One region of the Lysinibacillus sp. NPDC097162 genome, then DNA from elsewhere that is predicted to be linked to it. Evidence: riboswitches for the same ligand, from Rfam matches in the RefSeq annotation. Region 1 holds a riboswitch; each other region holds the start of a gene.
The links. A riboswitch is a leader RNA that binds a small molecule or an ion and turns the genes downstream of it on or off. The one in region 1 is predicted to bind cobalamin.
Positions count from the first base shown of each region.

Region 2: another riboswitch for cobalamin. It lies ahead of ACIQXW_RS09635 ((2Fe-2S) ferredoxin domain-containing protein); the one in region 1 lies ahead of metE (5-methyltetrahydropteroyltriglutamate--homocysteine S-methyltransferase).
Region 3: another riboswitch for cobalamin. It lies ahead of mmgD (citrate synthase); the one in region 1 lies ahead of metE (5-methyltetrahydropteroyltriglutamate--homocysteine S-methyltransferase).
Region 4: another riboswitch for cobalamin. It lies ahead of ACIQXW_RS23030 (FecCD family ABC transporter permease); the one in region 1 lies ahead of metE (5-methyltetrahydropteroyltriglutamate--homocysteine S-methyltransferase).

Region 1 covers NZ_JBIWDT010000001.1:1,092,575-1,096,728, reverse strand. The annotation lists gene metE (5-methyltetrahydropteroyltriglutamate--homocysteine S-methyltransferase) at 65-2,359, opposite strand; cobalamin riboswitch at 2,544-2,722, opposite strand; gene ACIQXW_RS05325 (VOC family protein) at 2,931-3,293, shown strand; gene ACIQXW_RS05320 (C40 family peptidase) at 3,735-4,154, shown strand, end outside.
Region 2 covers NZ_JBIWDT010000001.1:1,890,253-1,894,406, reverse strand. The annotation lists gene cbiQ (cobalt ECF transporter T component CbiQ) at 1-305, opposite strand, end outside; gene ACIQXW_RS09645 (energy-coupling factor ABC transporter substrate-binding protein) at 309-581, opposite strand; gene ACIQXW_RS09640 (energy-coupling factor ABC transporter permease) at 583-1,329, opposite strand; cobalamin riboswitch at 1,472-1,655, opposite strand; cobalamin riboswitch at 1,912-2,091, shown strand; gene ACIQXW_RS09635 ((2Fe-2S) ferredoxin domain-containing protein) at 2,230-2,601, shown strand; gene cobJ (precorrin-3B C(17)-methyltransferase) at 2,605-4,154, shown strand, end outside.
Region 3 covers NZ_JBIWDT010000001.1:607,084-611,237, reverse strand. The annotation lists gene prpD (2-methylcitrate dehydratase) at 1-798, opposite strand, end outside; gene mmgD (citrate synthase) at 897-2,018, opposite strand; cobalamin riboswitch at 2,213-2,404, opposite strand; gene ACIQXW_RS02910 (ABC transporter substrate-binding protein) at 2,893-4,014, opposite strand.
Region 4 covers NZ_JBIWDT010000010.1:38,830-42,983, forward strand. The annotation lists gene ACIQXW_RS23025 (heme ABC transporter ATP-binding protein) at 152-934, opposite strand; gene ACIQXW_RS23030 (FecCD family ABC transporter permease) at 939-1,985, opposite strand; cobalamin riboswitch at 2,134-2,326, opposite strand; gene ACIQXW_RS23035 (YdhK family protein) at 2,504-3,085, shown strand; gene ACIQXW_RS23040 (response regulator transcription factor) at 3,123-3,806, opposite strand; gene ACIQXW_RS23045 (sensor histidine kinase) at 3,813-4,154, opposite strand, start outside.

The DNA of each region.
Region 1 (4,154 bases):
ATTTTCGTCTCTCAGGGGATTTAGTAACTCAACGTTTTCTATTCCTATATTTTTTTATTTACAATCAATAGGTGGATTGCTGTACTTGTTGACGTAATGTTTTGGCAGCAGCAACCATATGAGCGAGCGCTGCAACTGTTTCAGGTTCTTTTCTCGTTTTCAAACCACAATCTGGATTGATCCAAAATTGATTTGTCGATAATACTTGTAGGCTATCCTGCATGATACTTAACATTTCTTGTTCGCTCGGCACACGAGGACTATGAATATCATAAACACCTAATCCAATCCCTTTTTTATATGGGTTTATTTGCAGTGATGCAATTAGCTCTCCATGACTGCGTGACGTCTCTATAGATATAACGTCGGCATCCAATGCACTAATTGGTTCAATAAAATCATTGAACTCACAGTAACACATATGTGTATGAATTTGTGTTTCATCCTTTACACTAGCCGTAGCGAGCTTAAAAGCATTCACTGTCCAATCTAAATATGCGCCCCAATGTTCTTTGCGTAAAGGCAAGCCTTCACGCAATGCAGGTTCATCGACTTGAATAATAGAAATGCCAGCCGCTTCTAATGCTTCAACCTCTTTCCTTAGTGCAAGTGCAATTTGATAGGTCACATCTTTTCGAGCGATATCGTCACGTACAAATGACCAGTTCAAAATCGTAACAGGACCTGTTAACATCCCTTTCACATATCGATTTGTTAAACTTTGTGCATAGACAGTTTCTTTCACTGTCATCGGCGCTTCCCATGCAACATCACCGTAAATAATCGGTGGTTTTACACAACGAGAGCCGTACGAAACGACCCAAGCTTTTTCTGTAAAAGCGAAGCCTGTTAGCTTTTCACCAAAGTATTCCACCATATCCGTACGCTCGAATTCACCATGCACGAGTACATCAATATCTAAATCTTCTTGAATGGCAATCCATCGTTTCGTTTCTTGTGCGACAAAGTCAGCATATGCTTCATCTGAAAGCTGTTTTTTACGCCATGCATTACGTGTGCGCTTCACTTCATCAGATTGAGGGAAGCTACCAATCGTAGTCGTTGGAAATAGTGGTAGCTGCAGTGAACGTTGTTGTATAATCTGACGCGCATTAAAATCATTTTGACGTTCAAAATCCTCTGTCGACACCGTTTGTACTTCTTGTTGAACAGCCTGATTATTTCGTACGGGGTGTTTTTTTAATGCTTCAATTGCCTTCATGCTCTCAGAGATAGTATGATTGGACGTATGATTTTTTTCTTTTAAATACTTAGCCACCTCTGATATTTCTGCTAATTTTTCATCAGCAAATGCAAGCGCATTTTTTAAGACAGGCTCTAATTTTGTTTCAAGTGCGGTCGAAATCGGCACATGCTGTAAGCTACATGACGATTGAACCCACAGCTCTTGTGCACTAGTCAGCTGTTTAATTGCCCTAACTGTTGTACTTACCTCTGCTAAATTTGCCCTCCAAATATCTCGTCCATTAACAATTCCTATCGCCAATACTTTATCATGTGGAAAGCCAAATTGACGTAGCGCCTCCATATTTTTCGTATAGCCATGAACAAAATCTAAGCCAAATCCTTGTACAGGGAGTTCAATTAGTGTGTTATAAGCTGATAACGATTCAAAATAGGTTTGTAACATAATATTAGCCTCTGGTACAGCGGCTGCTAATTGTGTATATATTTCTTGCACAAGTTTTACCTCTGCCTCATCTAATGATGTGACTAATGCAGGCTCCTCTAATTGAATCCAGTCAGCACCCGCTGTTACTAGCTCTTGAATAATCTGCGCATACAGTGGTAGTAGTGCTAAAATAAACGCAACTTGTGTTACTTTATCGTAACCTTTTGTTAGCTTGCAAAATGTATATGGCCCGATTAGCGTTGGCTTTGCAGTAATGCCATATACTTCTTTAACCTCAAGGAAATCTGCAAGTATTTTATTGTCTGTTAGTTGCAGAGCTTGACCTTCATATTCAGGGACAATGTAATGATAATTTGTATTAAACCATTTTGTCATTTCACTCGCAACAGCTTCTTTATTTCCACGTGCTACCGCGAAATACGTTTGTAAGTCAATCTTTCCACCTTGCCAGCCGAAGCGCTTTGGCACTAAGCCAAACATCATCGCTGTATCAAGCATTCTGTCATATAGTGTGAAATCCCCAACTGTGACAATATCTATACCGCTACGAAGCTGCTTGTCGATACGTGCAAGACGAATTTCTTTAATTTTTTGTAAGAAATCTTCTTCTGTAAGATCATTTCTCCAAAATGCCTCTAATGCCTTTTTCCATTCACGGTCTTCCCCTATGTATGGGTAGCCTATTACAGTCGTTGTATACGTCATATTCCTTCTCTCCTCTGGTTTAAAATAAAAAAACCATCTTCCTTTTTAGGAAAATGGTAGTTATTGTCTATCTAAATTAGCTATGACGAGGCGATACGATAATATATTAATTATCGTATATATTCGTTAGTCGCACAGTGCCGATTCGGTCACATCTCACCACCTATTTCCACGTAGGTTATTTGGTGTGTACTAGACATTGGCAGGTCTCCTGGCTTCTCATCAACACGCCTCACAGCCTTCCCAGTTCCCCAGTGGCATATGTGATTTGCTCCGATTTACAGTTGCGGGACAGCGTCGGATTTACACCGACTTCCCTTTTAAGCCAAACTTTCATTTGGCACCAACTCTTACACAATATTCAATTATGTTTCCTACTATAACATATATTTTTCTGAAAAGTATAACTTTTGTGAAGATATAGTAGTTTTTCTGTACAAAGTTACACTTTGAGTAATTTTTAAAGACTAATTGACAACATAATAATAAAACAATCTACTAATCAGAAAAGGTATTTTAAGTAATTTGTAGAAATATATAGTTATATGAAGAATGAGTGAGGAGGATTACTATGATTATCGGATTACATCACGTACAATTAACGATTCCAAAAGGTACCGAGGAGCAAGGGAAAGTTTTTTATTGCCATGTGTTAGGGCTCAAAGAAATAGAGAAACCACAATCTCTTAAAGGGCGTGGTGGATTTTGGCTACAAGTTGGTCATCACGAAGTACATGTTGGCACAGAAGACGGCTTTGATCGACTAACAACGAAAGCGCATATTGCCTATCAAGTAGAGGATGTAGCATATTGGAAAAAAGTATTAACAGAGCATCATATCGAAATCCTTGATTCTGTTCCAATTCCTAATTTTGAGCGCTTTGAATTTAGAGACCCTTTTGGTAATCGAGTAGAAATTATTCAGCCGATTTAAATTTTTAAAAAGCAGCCTTCAATGGCAGCTTTTTTATTTACAGTTTAAAGTGTTGAACCTCTTTGTTTAAATTCTCTGCCATCGAAAAAAATTCCTATACCTACGTGCTTTTATAAGTACTCTTCGACTCATAAAGTTATTTTTATATCATTCCTTACCCTTATTTTATTTCTCTATTAGCACATTGCCTAGCATTGTTTCTAGGAGTAACAATGCATAGTTACTAGCGTTTTTTGTATGCACTATTTATCAAACTGAAACATTTGTAATGAAACTGTAAATTCAAGCGATAAAGCCTTATATATCAAGGTTTTTACATAAAGTGCGGCTTCCTGTGGAAACATTTACCTCACAGAACCCCTACTTTTTCATGCTACGATTATTGCAACAGCAAGCAAACAGATATGAATTTACTGCTCGCTTACAGGAGGTAAAAACAGCATGAAAAAACAATTTTTAAAAACTACACTAGCATTATCGATTGGATTTAGCTCATTCGGAATCGTTCAAGCATCCATTGAACCAATCAAAGTTGAGGCTGCAACGACAAATGCACAACATAATGACAAAGCTGTCGCAGCAAAGGCTGAGCAACTTATTCAAACAGGAAAAAGTTTAATTGGTAAGGCTACATATAGTAATTCAGTTTACAAGTCTACATATCCTTACAAGTTTTCTTGTGCTTCATTTATTATGTATATTTTTGAACAGAATGGAGTAGATATTGGGACTTATAATGAAAATTATATGATCCAGCAAGGGACATTTGTTCCTAAAAGCCAATTGCAAAAAGGCGACTTAGTATTCTTTAAAAGTAAAAAAACGGGCACAGACCCCGATCATGTAGGTATGTACATTGGA
Region 2 (4,154 bases), 800 kb from region 1:
CTAAGAGAAAATGCCCAGAAATGTGCTGGGAGGTTACTTGAATTTGGTGCAATTGAAATCAAAATAGATAGTAAACTGGATAGCAGAAAAAATCCTGGTAACAGCAGTAATTTCGCATAGTATTGGAAAGGGATTTTTGCGCCTAAAATGATAAAAGCACTCATTACAATAAATGTAATGAGTGAAATAAGTTCATCTCTCACGATAAGCGACAATAGCAGTAACCCCAAGGAAAACGTCATTTTTTCTAACGGATGAACGGACGCTAGTTTATTCATATAAGCATACTTATCAATGAGTAACATCGTTTAACCTTCCTTATGCTTGCCGCGCATATAGCCTACGAAATAGCCAATAAAGCCAGCACCAATCGCAGCCTGTAATACGAATAATAAGCTTTCAATTTCACCACTTGGTGGCTCCCATAAGCTTTCAAACCATGGTTCATATTCTGCATTAATTTCACCGATTGCAGCTTCAGCTTCTCCGTCTGCACCACCGAATTCTGCACCTTTTTGTACGAAAAGAGGGATGATTGCTAAAAGTACAACGACAGCTAGTAGCAGTAAATTTTTCTTCATCCTAATGTGCCTCCTTTGCTGAGAAAACACGTAGTGCCTTTAATTCGCTCACATTGTATTTTTTTAAGAAATTCATAACGATAACTGTTAAAATTCCTTCACTAATTGCTAGAGGGATTTGTGTTAAAGCAAAAATACCTGCAAATTTTGTGAATGAAGCCATAAAGCCTCCTACTTCAGAAGGGAAAGCCAATGCTAATTGAACTGAAGTGACAACATATGTACCTAAGTCCCCAAGCATCGCTGCAAAAAAGACAGCAATAGAGAATGATAGACCGATTTTTTGAGAACCTTTAAAGACATAATACGCAATAATTGGTCCTACAATCGCCATAGAGAAAGCATTTGCACCTAAAGTGGTAATACCACCATGTGCTAAAAGTAATGATTGGAATAATAAAACGATTGTTCCAATCACACTCATGGCTAATGGTCCGAAAAGAACTGTACCAAGGCCAACACCAGTAGGATGTGAGCAACTTCCTGTTACTGATGGAATTTTCAGTGCCGATAAGACGAATGCGAATGCACCTGATAAGCCTAATATCATTTTCGTTTCAGGATTTTCGTCAATTGTTTTACGAATAGAACGTAATCCTAAAATAATAAATGGAATCGAAATAACCCACCAAAAAATCGCCCATTCAATCGGCAAAAATCCTTCCATGATATGCATGGCAAACGCTCGTTTTGGTACTAGTAAAAGAGCCACTAAGAAATAACTAAGTTTCCAAAAAGAAAATTTCAAAACCTTTCCTCCTCAACAGTAATTTTCGAATGTAGCGTGCGCAATAAAAAAAAGCACTTCTCCGTTTCGGAAAAAGTGCATAGCTGAAAAAGCAAATAGAACTGTCATTTGCCAAGCCGCACACCTATCCTCGTAGGTTGAAACGATCACGATTTTCTCGGCAGGTCTCCTGGCTTTAGTTCAACATTTTATAGGCCTTCCCGTCCTATGGACAGTGACATTTTCTATAAAATTCCCTAGTACAGTGGCGGGACCGCGCCGGACTTGAACCGGCTTCCCTTTTAAGCGAAATGTATACACTTCGCACCGAAAAAAGATGAAGTTGTGAGTTTTCACGATGAAGTGTAACATGTTTTTCCAATCATAAGCTATCCTTTTTTTTTGTAAAAAATTTTTTATAAAATAACAATCTAGAAAATTCAGATAAATGTCAGAGAAAATCTATCAATTTTAATGAAATATTTGTTGAAATTTTAATAAAAATCTAATAAATAAAAAAGAAATGTTGAAAAGTATAAAAATGATAGGCTATGATAGAAACAGTTTTATATTCGTTTTATTAACATTTCATTTCAAAATTTAAATATAAATCCATCATTAAGTGCTCGATATACTTCGAGATAATAGGGAAATCGGTGTAAATCCGATACAGCCCCCGCTACTGTAATAGCTGATGAAATCGCAATGCCACTGAAAACTTGGGAAGGCGCGAAAGTAAGAGGAAGCTTAAGTCAGGAAACCTGCTTAGTTGATGATATGCAAACTTTTCGGAGGGAGAAGTGAAGCGAGAGCGGATACGTGTATATTCGTTTTTATTTTGGCTTCTATAAAACCTTTACTCTTCGATATCGAGTAAAGGTTTTTTCTTTTTCCTAAAAGTAGAATGAGGGGAGAAAAGCAATGACAACTTGGAATTTAGAGGGCATGAAAACCCATCTTTTTATTTGTAATGGTAGTAGTTGCATGAAAAAAGAAGCTGAGGAAATTACGCTCGCAATACGAGACGAAATAGAGAAATTAGCACTCGATAAGGAAATACATACGACAAGAACGCGTTGTAATGGCAGATGTAAAGATGCTTGTGTTGTGATCGCGTACCCACAGGGAAATTGGTATCGTGTACCAACAGTTGAGCATGGTAGAACACTTGTACAAGATTTAAACCATGATTCTTTACACAGCGAGCATGTTTTTACACTGACAGAAGGTACGTTGCAACGTACCCCACAAACAACAGCCATTAAAGGCATCGACAAGGTGAAAGAGGGGTAAAAAATGGCGCAAAAAGGAAAGATTTTTGTTGTAGGCTTTGGACCTGGAGATTTCAAGCATATTACGACACGTGCTGTAGAGGCATTACAACAAAGTGAATTTATTATCGGTTATAAAACGTATGTTGAGCTCATTCAAGATTTAGTAAGTGCGAAGTCGATTGTTAGTACTGGTATGACAGAAGAAGTGTCACGAGCACAAGAAGCGGTACGTCAAGCGGAGGCTGGAAATATCGTTTCTGTTATTTCGAGTGGTGACTCAGGCGTATATGGGATGGCTGGACTTGTATATGAAGTACTAATTGAGCTTGGGTGGACGGAAGCAACAGGTGTTGAAGTCGAAATTGTGCCAGGAATTTCTGCTATTAATTCGTGTGCAAGTTTGCTAGGCGCACCGATTATGCATGATTCTTGCACGATTAGTTTAAGCGATCATTTAACACCTTGGAATTTAATTGCAAAGCGTGTGGAAGCTGCGGCGATGGCCGATTTTGTCATTGCGTTATATAACCCAAAAAGTGGTCGCCGTACACGTCAAATTGTAGAAGCCCAACGGATTTTACTAGAATATCGATCACCGGATACACCTGTAGGACTTGTGAAAAGTGCCTACCGTGATCGTCAGGAAATAACGATGACGACTTTAGCAGAGATGCTCGAGCATGATATCGGCATGTTAACTACAGTTATTATTGGAAATTCATCGACATTTTTTTATGACAATAAAATGATTACACCGCGTGGCTATCAGCGCAAATATACACTTGGAGAAGAAAAACAGCCTTTACGTCCACACCAGCGTTTAAGAGAAGAAAATGAGCCGTGGGCAATGAACCAAGAAACAGGTACTGCAAGTCATGACTTTGCTGCAGATCCAAATGCAGGACGTCTGAAAAGTAGTATTGCGATAGCACCTGCGCCTGTATCGGTACAAGAAAAATCATCTCTAGAAATGGCAGCAACTGCACTAGCCATGGTGAAAGGAACAACTGTCACAAAGGCTACAACGAAGTTAGTTCAGCAAAAAATGGAGTCGATTTTTGAACTTGCTGTTAGTCCTGGGGTAGCAAATAAATTTTTCACTCCACAGCAAATGATGACGTTAGCTGAAGTTGTGGGAGATGAAGGCACGATGGAATATACACCTGACCATCAAATTCATTTAAAAATTCCAACGACAGAGCCAGAAATTATTACTGAAAAGTTAAGAGAAGTAGGCTTTTTACTCGCACCAATTGGGGATGTGCTGTCATTAAAGGCTTGTGACTTCTGTTATGGCGAGAAGGCAGATTCAATTCCATATGCAGAGGAGATTCAAGCAAAGCTTGGTGGGTTGTCGTTGCCTAAAACACTGAACATTGGTTTTAATGGCTGTGGCATGGCGTGTTATCGTGCAGTATTTGACGATATAGGTATCGTCTACCGGAAAAGTAAATTTGATGTTTTTATCGGTGCGAAACCAGTAGGGCGTACTGCACATGCAGCACAGCCGGTTGTAGAGGGACTAGAGCCAGAACAGCTTATTCCGCTTATTACAGACATTATTGAGGAATA
Region 3 (4,154 bases), 490 kb from region 1:
CTTTAAGTCTTGTTTATTGAAGAGTACATCTTGAAAGCCCCAGCCAGGCGCAGATAATGCTGTCGCATACCCCATTTCCCCTTTCACAGCCATCATCGCTAGTTGGACTGCCCTACTTGTTGCATCTCCCGCTGCCCATGATTTTCTAGAGCCTGTATTCGGTGCATGGCGGTATGTTCGTAAGCTTGAATTATCAATCCAAGCATTTGATAAAGCATTAATCATTTCTTCACGAGTTCCTCCTAATGCTTTGGTAACTACCGCTGTCGATGCAATTTTGACAAATAAAACATGATCCAATCCAACACGATTCAGACTATTCTCCAATGCGAGTATCCCTTGAATTTCATGGGCTTTTATCATCATTTCTAATACTTCTTTGATTTTAAGTGGCTCTTTCCCTTCGGCAATTCGTGTACGACTCAAATAATCTGCCACTGCTAATATGCCACCTAAATTATCAGAAGGATGTCCCCATTCTGCAGCAAGCCATGTGTCATTGTAATCTAACCAGCGAATCATACATCCTATATTGAAGGCCCCTCTTACGGGATCGAGAACATAAGAAGTTCCTGGAACACGTGTACCATTTGGAACGACAGTGCCAGCAACTACTGGTCCAAGGAGTTTTGTACATTCTGGGTACTGTAAGGCCAAAATGCCGCAACCTAAAGTATCTAATAAAACATAGCGAGCCGTTTCATAAGCTTCTTCACTTGTAATCGTAGTATTTAATACATAATCAGCAATATCCGTAAGTAATTGATCTGTCTTAGATATGTCATTTGTTTTAATCATCTATATCTTCCTTTCAAGTCATGAATTTGATATACTAGTATACTGATGGGCATTGGTCAGAATACCCATCAGTTCTATGGCGAGTTGTTAATACTTGACTATACCGACAATTCTTCAAGGTTATGACGCTCGCCAATATAATGAACACGAGGTCTAAATAATCGATTATTATCATGCTGTTCAATCACATGAGCACACAGGCCAATCGTTCGTGAACCGAAAAAGATAGGTGTATAGATTTCAATAGGCAAGCCTAGCATGTAGTATACTGGTGCTGCATAATAATCTAAATTTGGATATAATCCTTTTTCCTGTACCATCACTTTTTCGCCAGCTTCACACATGTGATATAAACGGTCATCACCTTGCTCCAAACATAATTTATACAAAGCCTCTTTCATTATTTGTGCTCTTGGGTCCATCTTTTTCATATAGACACGGTGACCAAAGCCCATAATTTTTTCTTTATTTTGTAGTTTACTTTTTAGTAAGTTTTCAAAGCCTTCTACTGTTTTAGCTTCAAGCAGCATATACATCACTGCTTCATTTGCCCCACCATGCAAATTCCCTTTCAATGAAGCGACAGCTCCCGTTAAGGCACCATACAAATCTGATTGCGTAGAGGCGATAACACGAGCCGTAAACGTTGAATTCGGCATCTCATGTTCGCTATATAACACGAGCGACTGATCAAAAATCTCCTCTTCTAACGCCGTTGGTTTTCTGCCAGTAATCATGTAATAAAAATTGGCACTATAAGAAAGTTCGCTATCTGGCTTGACCACATCTTGGCCGTTTAAGACGCGATAGCTATTCGCGACGATGTTAGGCATACCGCCTAAAAGTCTATAAGCCCGCGTCAAATTCATTTCAGTCGAACGATCATTGATGTGCTGATCATAGCCTGCTAGAACAGAGATTCCAGTTCTTAACCCATCCATTGCATGTGTTCCATTAGGCAAGAGTTTAAAAATTTGAAAGATATCTTGTGGTACCTGATAGTAGGATTTCAACCTATCCTGCAAATCAGCCTGTTGCCCGGTAGTTGGTATTTCTCCATGCAACAATAAATGGACAATGTCTAAATACGAATACCTTTGTGATAACGCAATTAAGTCATAGCCTCGTATTACAATTTGACTCCCGATAGTGTCTAAAAATGATAGCTTTGTTTCAGCAGCAATAATTCCATCAAGACCTGGTGAATACGTTAACTCCATCAATGACAGCCCCTTTGTTTAATTATTCTTGTAAGCGTTACCATTCGTGCACAAAAGAACAACAAAAAAACAACTTCTACCCCTTTAGAAGTTGTTAACCGACAAAAGCATGACAGCCCAAAAAAACTGTGAATTTACAGTTGAATTCACAAAAATCATGCAGTAGCTAACACCTCCCTATCCTCGTAGGTAAATTGATGCGTTATTCAGTGGCAGGTCTCCTGACTTATGATCAACGTTAAATAACCCCTTCCCATTTTGACAATCAAAACAGTGGTATTGTTATGTAACTCCTAAATACAGTTGCGGGACAGTGTTGGAATCTCACCAACTTCCCTTTTAATCAAATGAAAAAATTCATTTAAACCACCAAAATTTAGCATATTCAATTTGTCTTTCAACCTTAACATAGAGACTTATAAACAATCAATATAGCTAAAATTCAGAAAAAACAAATAATGGAAAGCTATTTTCCATCATTAATGAACTATTTTTCTTTTTTCAGCACTATTCCGTATAAAAAAGTTTTAAAAACACCTTTACTGATTCTATTATCTTCATAGATGCCCATTATTCTAGCACCCATTGTTTTTTTCCCGATATCTCTTCTTAAAAATGCCTCTCATACAATCTTGTCTACAGCCTTCTATATGAATTTTTCTTTTTTCTTTAAACAAATAATCATACAGCTATAGATGTCCTTAGCCGTTTTTCCTTCTATTTAATATCACCTAACCTTTAAACCGAAAAAGCCATCTGACATTAATTAAAAATTAACATCAGATGGCTTCTTATCGTCTTTGTTAGAAGTCTAGTCGATTGTGGAACAGATTGTGCACTTAAAGCAAGTAACACACTTTTAGTTGCTATTCTCTTAATATTTTGCCGCTTCAGAAGATGGATTTAAAATGTCTTTTACTTGGTCTTCTGTTACTTCATAATTGTAGAATTTAGCGTAGTAATTTTGAATTTCTTCGGTCATATTATAGTCAAATATTTCTGGATGGTTGTGCTGCGCCATCCATTTTAACATAAGGGGTGCATCTCCATTCGGTGGATACCAGCGATAAATACCAAGTGGCACTTTGTACACTTGTTTGTTTTTTACTGCTTTTATCTGACTCCAATCTTGTCCACTAATCGTGTTATTGATTAAATCTATTGGCTGTGTTTCGGTAAAGTTCGTAATGTAGATAATTTCTGGATCCCAATTATATATTTGTTCCATATTAACTGCTTTAATGCCTTGAATATCCTTTTCTGCTACATCGATACCACCCGTAGCTTTAATCCATCGATTGCCATGCATATTCGAGCCTGCTACCGATATTTCTTTATCGTTATGGTATTGAAGAATCATTACTTTAGGCATATCTTCTTTTTGTACATTTGCTAGTTTTTCATTTATTTCTTGTTGATTCTTTTTACCTTCTTGAATGATTTGGTCAGGTCGATCCGTTGTGCCTGTAATTTCACCAGTTAATGTTAACCATCGGTTCAAAATTTCTAATGGATCATCAGAATCTGTTGTTGCTTTCAGTGCTACTGTCGGAACCCCTGCTTCTTCTAATTTATTAATGGATTTTTCATCCGAAGCAATTTCAAAATAGACTTCAGGATTAACCTTCATCAATTCTTCAATATTCACTTCCCCATTTTGAATAAAAGAGGTATCTGCTTTTAATACATCAGGTGAAATATCTTTTAAGATGGAATGAGAAGCTGCATTATATGAGTTTGGATGCATCCCAACAATCTCTTTTGTTGAATTAGTGGCAATATACCAAGTAGAGAAATATGGTAAAATACCTCCTACTACAACACGATCAGGATTCAATGGGATTGTTACATCTCGATTTAGCTCGTCCTTAATAATCGTCTCTTCTGTCGTTTCCATTGTTTCATTTGATGTAGCTTTATGTGCGTTGTCTGACTGATTACATCCAACTAATAACACAGAAATTGCTAAAGCTGATAATGGGTATTTCCAATGCATTTGTTAAACACTCCTAAAATAATTTAATTGATAATGATTATCAATATCAATTAATACTTTACATGATATTAGCACGATGAGTCAACACTTTTCGACAATTATTTTAATATTCATGCCAAAACATAAATATTTATTCAGTC
Region 4 (4,154 bases), on a different contig from region 1:
AGACTTCCTATATCGCAAAAATCCACTTCGCTTTCCGGCGGGCACATTGTAAGCCGCAGGAGTGTGCGTGGATTTTTACTTGGTTATTTATAAATACCCTACTTGCAATGCTTTATGCAAATTGTATCAGAATTGTTTGAGTGACTGGCACTTATGTAGTTTTTGTGAATTGCTCGGATACATATGTTAAATACGGTTTGCCTGTCAGCGGATGTGTTTGAATATCGGCGTATACTCCAAAAACATCACGAAGCAGTTTAGGCGTTAACACTTCTTCTGGTGTGCCGTAATGAACAATACTACCTTGTTGTAAAACATAAATTTGATCACAGTACATAGCAGCCATATTCAAATCATGTAAGGCTGCGACAACAGTCAAATGCAATGTTTGAATTAAGTCCATTAATTGTAATTGATGCTGAATGTCTAAATGATTAGTAGGCTCATCTAAAATAAGCACTTGCGCCTGTTGTGCTAGTGCACGTGCAACCATCACTCTCTTTTTTTCTCCTCCAGAAAGGGAACTAAAGCTGCGTGTTTCTAAATGGGCAATACCCGTTTGAGACAATGCCTCTTTCACTATTTTAAAGTCTTCCTTATCGTCCATTTCAAAAAGCTTCTTATGTGGCGTTCTTCCCATGCTCACTAAATCTTTCACTTTAAAATCGAATAAAACAGGTGTCTCCTGACTAACAACGGCTAATTTTTTTGCAATCGCTCTACTTGATTGCTGAAAAATATCTTCCTCATTCAATAATACTGTTCCACTTTCTGGCTTTAATAACCGATACATATTTTTCAATAGTGTCGACTTTCCACTACCATTAGGACCAATTAAACCGACAAATTGGTTTTCCTTTATTTGAATGCTTACTTCTTTTAATATGCGCTGATCATGAATGGAGAATGATACATGCTTCGCCTCTAATGTCATACCTTTAATCTCCTTCACCAAATGAATAATTGTTACGGCGTAGTAGCCAAATGAAAAATGGACCGCCACAAAAGGCTGTAATGATTCCAATTGGCATTTCTTCTGGAGCTATTATCACGCGGGCAATCGCATCTGCCCAAACTAAGAAAATTCCTCCTAATAATGCGCTAATAGGGATAACATATTTATAATTAGACCCCACTATTAATCGCACGATATGTGGAATTATTAAACCAACAAACCCAATGGAGCCACTTACTGCAACGAGCACACCTGTTAGTAATGATACAAGTAGTATCAATTGAATTCGAAATTGTTGAAGATTAACACCTAATGTGACCGCCGCTTCTTCCCCAAGTAGTAATAAATTTAAATTTCGATAATATAGCCATAACAAACTAAAAACGATGAAAAAGATAATAGCTGGAATGAATAAATTACTCCATTTTGCGCCCGCAAGACTTCCAAGCATCCAATACATAACGGCTTTTATTCCGCCCTCTTCCTTAGACATCATTAACATAAAATTTGAAGTAGCAGATAATATAAACGATACAGCCATTCCTGCTAGCAGCAAACGGAAAATAGAAATACGTCCCCCTACACGTGACAAGAAAAATACCAACACAATTGCTATAAAGGAGCCTAGAAAAGCAGCTACTGAAAGGGCGTACATACCTAAAAATGAAAAAGCGCCTAAAATGATGACAGCCGTGGCACCAACTGTCGCACCTGAAGAAATACCTAAAATATATGGATCTGCAATAGAATTACGGACAAGTGCTTGCACAGCTGCTCCAGCAATAGCTAATCCTGCTCCAACAATGGCTGCAAGCATGACACGTGGGACACGTATTTGCCATATAATAATTTCTTGTGAGCGGCTCCAATCAGGCTCTATCGTATTTGAGAAAATAGGAATTTTCGAGAAAATAACCTTCCATACATGTAGCGGTGTAATTGACACTGAGCCAATCATAATAGCAACCGTCATTGAAGCAATCAGTACTAAAAGAAGGGTCAATGAAAATAGCATAAATTTTTTATTCATTTGCTTATTAACTCCTTATCAATCTTGATAAATACGAAGCAATAAAAAAGGGTATTCTACGCACGAATGCATAGAAATACCCTAGGTTAAACAAAGTTGGAGAAGTATCCATCAATTGTCCGTAATTGCTTGCATCCTCGTGGGCATTACAGGTATGAACTAATTGGCAGGTCTCCTGGCTTCGATTCAACGTTACTATGATTGCCTTCCCATTCTAAAAACAGTGGCTACTACATCATAGAACTCCTCGTTACAGTTGCGGGACAGCGTCGGACTTACACCGACTTCCCTTTTAAGTGGCACTTGTTAACAAGCGTCACACCATTAGTTTCTGAAATTTTAAAATTATGACGATTCTATCATACATAATTATCGTAGTCTATAGCTTCTTTCATCTAGGAATCAATCTTTCCTCTTTTCAACTTCATACAAATGGATTTTGCACAAAACCTAATCCATAATTTCTGCACATTTACTTGTTACATTAAAGACAAATAAATAGTAAGGAGGAAATTCATATGGTATTAAAAAGAAATTTTTTCCTAGGCTTTATAGCAGCAATGGCTTTACTAATATTATCAGCTTGCTCTGACGATGCAGCGAAGACGGACTCTGCTAATGGTGACGCAATGGACCATAGTGCAGAAACAGGCCATGGAGAAGAGATGAATCATTCAAGCTCGGGTGAAGTTCCATCCACTTTAAAAACTGCTAAAAACCCTAAATTCCCTGTAGGCAGTACTGCTATTATTAAGGAAGGACATATGTCTGGGATGGCAGGCGCCGAAGCAACGATTGTTGGGGCATATGATACAACTGCCTATATTATCTCCTATGAACCGACTACTGGTGGAAAGAAAATAGAAAATCATAAATGGGTAATACATGAGGAATTAATAGATCCAGGTGTTGCCCCATTGTCTCCAGGCACTGAAGTCAAAACAGATGCTGCACATATGAAAGGCATGGAAAATGCTACTGTTCGCATTGATGACGCAGTACAAACGACCGTTTATATGATTGATTTTCCATTAACAACTACTGGTGAAGAAATGAAAAATCATAAATGGGTTACAGATAGTGAACTAACGTCAAAATAAAAACGAAACACCCTCTGTCATCAGAGGGTGTTTGTAATTACTTTTTGTCAGCAAGCTTATGCCATTTATAGCCGATTCCCCACACTGTCTGTAAGTAATCATCCACAGGAAAGCCACTTTTCCTTAGTTTTTCCCGTAAATTGCGGACATGCGAATCAATTGTTCGGTCTTCAATAGTACCGTTATATCCCCAAACTGTATTAATTAAATGCTCTCTTGAGAAAACTTTATTTTGATATTCAAGAAACAGCGCTAACATCGAAAATTCTTTCGGCGTTAAAAGAATAGCTTCTTGTTGAAAAGACAATTCAATAGATTCTTTATTTAATCGTAGCCCTTCAAAAAAAATGAAAGTTTCTTCAGTTTTTGTTCTTCTTAATACAGCATGTATGCGTGCTACTAACTCTTCCTCGTCAAAAGGCTTTAAAATGTAGTCGTCTGCTCCCAAATTTAAGCCTTTTATAATATCAGCCTGTTCCGCTTTTGCTGTTAGCATAATGACAGGTACATCCCAAAACTTCCTTATTTCCTGACAAGCTTGCCAACCATCCATATCTGGCATCATAATATCTAACAGCACTAAATCTACATGATTTTCTTCTAAATAGTCTAAAGCATCTCTAACCGATGACATCGCTATGCAATGAAAAGAAGGCTCTAAATAAAGCGTTAGTAACTCCAGCATCCTTGGTTCATCGTCAATTAATAATAATGTTTTCATTTGTTCCTACCCCTTAAATAATAATTCAAAAGTAGTCCCTTTGTTTTCCTCACTAACAACGGTTACTTCTCCTCCGTGTGCATGGACAAGCTCTCTAACAATAGCTAGACCTAATCCCATACCTCCATGTGCACGTGCACGAGATTTTTCAACCCTATAAAAACGTTCAAAAATATAAGGTAATTCCTTCTTCGGAATCCCCTTTCCAGTATCTTTAACAATGATTTTTATTAAGTTATTTTGCCTTTTTACTATAAAGAAAGTAGAATCTCCTGAGGAACAATAAGTTAATGCATTATTTAACAGATTCAAAATAATTTGCTCTAGCCTTACTGAATCGGCCATTAA